Regions from separate parts of the Pantanalinema rosaneae CENA516 genome, predicted to be linked through region 1. Evidence: predicted binding sites of a transcription regulator. Region 1 holds the regulator's gene; the other holds the start of a gene.

Evidence for each region. The regulator NtcA, encoded in region 1, controls nitrogen genes in cyanobacteria. The targets are predictions, from matches to a motif close to TTTGTANNNNNNNNTACAAA.
Region 2: a site for NtcA is predicted at 2,168-2,187, ahead of ACN4EK_RS22495 (DUF3155 domain-containing protein). Genes of this name have one in related genera too.

Annotation. Positions count from the first base shown of each region.
Region 1 covers NZ_JBLZFZ010000063.1:15,067-18,486, forward strand. The annotation lists gene ACN4EK_RS26465 (DUF3084 domain-containing protein) at 1-1,016, opposite strand, end outside; gene ntcA (global nitrogen regulator NtcA) at 1,257-1,928, opposite strand; gene fabI (enoyl-ACP reductase FabI) at 2,320-3,120, shown strand; gene psbH (photosystem II reaction center phosphoprotein PsbH) at 3,277-3,420, opposite strand, start outside.
Region 2 covers NZ_JBLZFZ010000045.1:28,865-32,284, reverse strand. The annotation lists gene ACN4EK_RS22505 (PadR family transcriptional regulator) at 459-842, shown strand; gene ACN4EK_RS22500 (cofactor assembly of complex C subunit B) at 1,046-1,594, shown strand; gene ACN4EK_RS22495 (DUF3155 domain-containing protein) at 1,753-2,076, opposite strand; gene ACN4EK_RS22490 (sensor histidine kinase) at 2,452-3,420, shown strand, end outside.

The DNA.
Region 1 (3,420 bases):
TGAAAGACAAGGCGATTGGGGACAGCTTCAGCAAACACCTGGATAGAACGCTCCCCCACCAGATAGTTAGCGGCGGAAGAAATTCGCACTACGTAATCCTGACCATCGTTAATTTGTTGATTTAATTGCTCGACCTCTAGCTTTGTGATCTGAATAATCTGCTCCTGCTCTTTTGTGCCCGGTTGGACTAATTGCAACGCCGATCGATTCGCCTCTCGCAACAGTTGATCCACAGCTTGCTGTGCCAGTTCCGGGTCAACCACCCGCACCACTGCCGTCGCTAACACCTGCCCTCGCTGCACCGCTAAGTTGCCCTGGCGTAAACCCTGAGCTTCCCGTTCCAGACGACCCACTTCCCGCGCCAGATAGTCCTGCTGAACTTCCAGTTGCTTCAGTTGCCCTTCCCGCTCCTGGATCACCCGCTCTCGATCTGCGATTTGGGCATCCCGTTCAGCAATCACCTGGTTGCGTTCCTGTTGCAATTGGCTGATCTCTGACCGTAATCGACCCCCTTGTTCTGAGACGACCGCCAGTTGCCTGCGAGTTTGACCCAGTTCAGCTTCAATCCGCGATCGCTCTGCCTGGGCACGGGAACGTTCCGCGATCGCCGTTTGCAAGGACTGATTCGTTTCCGTTAATTGTTGTCGAGTTTGGGTAAGTTGCTTCTTTGCCGTAGCGCGATCAGAGCGAACCTGATCCAGTTCGTCTTCAATCTGCTCTTTTTCATCTCTCGCCTCGCGCAGGTCAGAGCGGGTTTTCCGCAGTCGCCGTTGAATCGAATTGAGTTCAAACACCCCTGTACGCAATTGTTCACTGGCCGCAAACAGGACACCTAAGGTGGAAGCCGCAATAATCCCCCCCGTCAGAATGGTAATTAACGTCGCCGTCCGCCGAGGTCGCAGGTTAAACAGGCTCAGTCGAGCTTTGCCCACCTTGGTTCCCAGCCGATCGCCAACCGTAGCAATCACCCCACCCAACACCAACACCGCCAAAATTAAGATGTACCCAATGGACATCGACACTCCCAAACGCCCTATCTGCCTCGATCGCTCAAGTGCATCGTTTTAATAGATTAATAGACTGCTTTACCCCGGAAACCGTGTCCCCAGACATTGCACCAGACTTTCACCCATCAAATCTGCATGGCAGAGTCCTAAAAACCTGGCAGACGAAATCCTCAGGGCGAAAGTTCATCTACAGCCTACCGTATGTCTATTCAGTTATTGCGATTAGGAGGAGCGAATGGGGTCAGAAGGTTAGTTAAACTGCTGACTTAAGGTAACTGGATTGTGAACCGTGATTTTCTTCTTATGGATTGAGATCATTTTGTCCTGGCGTAGATCACCCAATAAGCGGGTTACGGTCACTCGGGTAGACCCGATCGCTTCTGCAATTGCCTGGTGCGACAGTTTCAAGTCGATCGTAATTCCATCTTTAGTCGGTAGCCCAAAATCACGACACAAAATCAACAAAAAGCTAACCAGCCGTGATCCCATATCCCGGTGTGCCAGGGTTTCAATCATCATTTCGGTTTGTAAGATCCGCGAGGATAATCCCTGAAGCAAGACCAATGATAACTCAGGATTTTCCTTTAGGGCTTTCTCCATTTGCTCGATCGGCACTGACAGTAACTCTACAGGTGTAAAGGCAACCGCATGATAAAAGCGGTCAGACCGATGCCCAGTAATCAGGGACAGCACCCCAAACACACTGTTTTCTCGTAATAAGGCGACGGTAATCTCTTCTCCAGCCTCATAGACCCGTGAAAGCTTCACGGCCCCCTTGAGCAAAAAATACACCCGCTCGGCTGGATCACCCGGGAAAAAGATCGTCTTGCCTCGTTCAAAGGTTTCAACAACGGGCGGAAATGCTCCCCCACTCATTTGGCGGAATACTGATGCCAGCGGCTGATCTTGCGTCACTACCATATCCCCTGACTGGTGCGATGAACGTTGCCCAGATAACAACGGTGAGGTTTACTAAACAGATCTGTAACTTAGAACACTTAAACTTACTTCACAGTGGTTTTTTGTGCCATTTGCTACAAAATTACTTCCGGTCAGAAGTATTTCGTTCGTTCGCTAACTAAATTGAGTCAATCGCCCTCCGATGCAACCAGCTTAGAAGGAATTATCCCAATTTTATTGAGGATTTTAGCCTGTGTCAGAAAAATTCCGCGATCGCTTGAGGGCAACTGGATTGCGTCGCTACCTGAGATCAGCAACCAACGGCAGAATGGTGGCATTCAGAACATCTGAATGATCAGATCTGCTACCGTTGTACCCCATCTTTGAGTATTCTCATAGGTGCGCTTAATCATTGCATAAAGTACCGATCGCCATGCTGGATTTGACAGGAAAAAACGCCCTGGTTACAGGGATTGCGAATAACCGCTCGATCGCCTGGGGCATTGCCCAGCAACTTCACCAGGCCGGAGCCAACATCGGGGTGACTTACCTCCCGGATGAGAAGGGCAAGATGGAAAAGAAAGTTGCCGATCTGGTGGAACCATTACAGCCCAGCCTCTTTGTCCCCTGCAACGTTCAGGATGATGCTCAAATTCAGGCTACCTTCGATACGGTGCGGGAAAAGTGGAGCAAGGTAGACATTCTGATTCACTGCCTCGCCTTTGCCAATAAAGATGACTTGTCCGGTGGCTTCGTCGAAACCTCCCGCGATGGTTTTGCGCTGGCAATGGACATCAGCACTTACTCCTTGGTGAAACTCTGTGCTGCCGCCAAGCCTTTAATGACCGAAGGGGGCAGTGTCGTAACCCTGACTTATCTGGGTGGAGTGCGGGTGATCCCCAACTACAACGTGATGGGGATCGCTAAAGCCGGATTAGAAATGAGTGTGCGGTATCTCGCGGCTGATCTGGGTCCCCAAAATATCCGGGTGAATGGCATCTCGGCAGGACCGATTCGGACGTTAGCTTCTTCAGCCGTCGGCGGCATTCTGGATATGATCCACCACGTTGAGGAAGTGGCACCCCTCCGCCGAACCGTGACGCAGACAGAAGTGGGCAACACGGCTGCCTTCCTGTGTAGCGATCTGGCAAGCGGCATTACCGGGCAGATCCTTTATGTCGATGCGGGCTACGAAATCTTAGGCATGGCATAGGTCATCGGCTAAATATGAGTAAACTCGCTGGGGTGTTTAAGATTTATGCATCCCAGCGATCGCATGTAAATATTCAGAAATCTTCTGACCACAAAAAACCCCGGCAGAACCGGGGCAAGTTAAATAAACAGTGCTTCAGTTGTGAACTAAATCGGTTTAGCCACCAATGCTGCGCCAATCAACACTAAAGTCGTTGAGCAGCAGAGAGGAGTTATAGATTTGCAGAATAATCAGCAAAAAGACAAAAAATAGCGCCATGAACGTTGCCATCACGGGAGTGGTTCCCCAACCAGGAGCAAC
Region 2 (3,420 bases), on a different contig from region 1:
AACCTTTCAGGGTAGGCTTTTCAGACATTAATGCTTTAATGACAAAAAAATTTGCCCTTTTTTTTCTCCAAACTTAAGATGGAAGGGTAAGATTTATGCGCTATCCCTAACAAATTTCTAGTTAGGGGAGCCAAAACCAACACTTGTGGCAGCGGGGGTATTCTCGACATAGGCTTAGCCACCGGAGAAACTGTCTACCAGATTTCCTAACCGTTGTTTAGCAACGTTACAAAGAAGCGGGTGACCAGTCTCTCATAGCAGGTGAACCAACCTGTGGACAGTACATACTGTACTAACCTAAAGTAGCCGGGAATTTTTTCCTTATAAGGCAAATCTAATGCTTTAGGTTGATGTCGGGGACTAGAGTGTTGTTGTTAGGTTGATGTAGAAACTTTTGTAGGAAGATTTTACTTCTTACAAATCCACTCACTATTTGACTGTTTGCCTGGATGGGAAAGATGACGTTTGACGATATCTATAACTTCTTTCAAGCTCCACCGCCTTTCTATCTCAACAAAGAACTGGCGGTCTGCTACGTACTAGCGGTTTTATCTCGGGGCGACTCCTATGGAACCGAGTTAATTCAGCTTCTAGAAACTGAGTATCCCACTTATCGTCTCTCTGATACTGTACTTTACAGTGCCCTAAAGTTTCTTGAAGAAGAAGAGATGATTACTGGGTACTGGAAAAAGGTTGAGGGGCGGGGGCGGCCACGCCGGATGTACCAAATCAAGCCAGAAGCTCAACAACGATCTCAAGAGCTGTCTGACCTCTGGTTCAACTATGTGAAGGACTATCACAGCTTACCAGCCGCAACGGGATTAGTTCAAACTCCTGGCTAAGGCTCAAGGATTAAATCAGGACGCTGTTGACTAGCAGTTAGCAATTTGCTACGGCTAGCAACACCGGATTTATACCTATAGTTGACAGTTGCTCCAGCGTCACGGTTGTTCAGGGCAAAGTCGGTGCTTACTGCCAATCTCAAGAGTCGCCAAGTTTACTAAACTTAAACTATTGGCAATTCACTCCGATGAGGCTGGTAACTATGAGCAATCCGATTTTGTCCTCAACGTTTTTTCTGACGCTATTGCTGGCGATCGGACTGTTTTTCTTTATTCGAGCCTCTGTGAAGGATCGAACTCAACTCGTGACGCTGGCATCTGAACAACCCGAGTCATCCCTGGTCGAGCAATTGCAACAGTATTTTGCTCAACGTGCCTATCATGTTACAGCCGTCAATGCTGACCAAACTCAGGTGACATTTGAGGGTCAGGTGCGTCCGAGTTGGTTTTTGGCAATCTTTTTATCCCTACTTGCCGCGATCGGTATTCTTTGCCTGGTACTGGTGCTCTCCATTCTCTCTCCAGGCTGGTCGGTGGGTCTATGGTTCCTGGTGCTGCTAGCGCCTTTAGCAGGTGTGTTTTACTGGCGAGGGGCATCTCGTCCTGAGCAGGTGCGATTAACAGTTGAACCGACCACCGATGCCAGTACAGAGGCTCAAAGCCGGATTACGGTGACAGCCCATCGCGATGAGATTTTAGCCCTTCAGCGCCTGCTAGCCCTCAAGCCGGTCGATCAGCCCAGCTTGCATTAGTCCAATTGGCACTGACATCCGGGCTACCAATGAGGAAACCCCACCTGAGCGAGCAACTCAAGTGGGGTATTTTATTTAGATACTCTCTCCGCCACCGGAAGTAACCTTCCCAGGCTTAAGAGAGCAATTGCGATAAAGACTAACCTGCGATCGAACGCTTACCGAGCGCGGGCGGTAGTGGTTACTACCATGCTCTCAGGTACTTCGTCTGACAGACGCAGGCTAGGAAATAGAAAATGATTCTCCTCAACGTATTGAGCCCCAAACAAACCCTTCTCTGCCCAGAAGTACCGATCCGTGGTATGCTCGTTCCGCTTCACTAATAGTAGAGCGGGCGGAAGAATGCCTTCAGAATGGATAAACTTACGAGCGGCGGTAACAGGTTTGTCCTCCCCACACTCGATGCTGAACTGAGGCACGTTCTCAAGAATCCGACGCCCCTCTTGCCGCCGACGGCTCTTACGCTTGCGTCTCCTTGCCAATCCCCTTACCCCCTTTTCTAGCGAATAAGTGTAGTGATAGTTACAAAAGCCGTCGCTAAGTATATCGGCTTGGCATCAAAAATTCAACTTCTTTTAAACGATTGATACAAACTTTAAATGCCTCAGCAACGATAAGTTCAAGCTTTTCAAGGGTTTTAGCGATTTCCCTGCCTCGGGTTAGTTATAAAAAATTTATTAAACTTAAATTAGCTTACCAGATAAAATCAGCGACTGTTAAGCTCTCTTGTCCTTACATACTCCGTCATTAGAGATAGAACGCTGTAACAGCGTAAGCAAACTTAATCCTTCAGGTAGGATTGCTATAGAGTTATTCCACCCTTCTGAGCGGGGATCTTTGTCTTCCAGGAACTGCTGATGTTGTTACCGACGAGTTCTGAATTTGTTGCCCTCTGTCGGGCGCAGGTCAATCTCCTGACCCAAGGGTTAGGGGCATCCTTTAGTGCGGTTTACTTAACATCCGATCTGGTGGAAGGCTCTCAACCACGGTTAGTCCCGATCGTCACCTATCCTGAAGCGGCGGTTCGCTGGGAAGCTGATTGGGTATTGTCCCTGGTGTCTGCGGCGACTCCCATGCCTCCGGCAACACCACAATTGCCTGCCGATGCCTCCTCTAGCCAGCCCAGTCACTTACCTGCGGCTCCCGTTGCTCAGGCTCCCCATCTCACCCTGCCTGGAGAGTCGCTTCAGTCGCCTGAGTTACCTGCTCTAGTGGTGACGCAACGGCAAATGGTGTTGCCCCTGTGGCATGAGGAGGCGATGTTGGGGTTATTGGTGACTGGACGCAACGATCGCTCCTGGAGTAGTTGGGAGCAGGCTCAGATTCGCCAAATTGCTAACACCTTAACGCTTGCCTGTGTCCTGGATCAGCGTTATCAATGGCTGGAGCGCGATCGTCAACAACAACAGGTATTTCAGGCGCAGCAGCATGACATGATGGATAACCTGCTGCATCAATTTCGCAATTCCCTCATGGCATTGCAAACCTTTGGCAAGTTAATTCTCAAACGCTTACTGCCAGGGGATACTAATCGAGAAATTGCCAATAGTATTGTGCGGGAAGCCAGCCGGTTACAGGAGCTATCCCAACAACTGGAACTCCTATCGGGCAGCAATACAACCCCGTTGCTGGCAGCTTCACCCACCACTGACACCCAGAACAAGACACCTGAGGCGGCTATTGCCCCCTTACCGCCCTCACCCGGTCTGCTCGCTGGGGCTAACTTAGTGTTAGAACCCTGTGCCGTAGCGGCGATTTTGGAACCGCTTCTGGCATCGGCAACTGCGATCGCTCAGGACAGGGGATTAACACTCAAATCTCGCCTT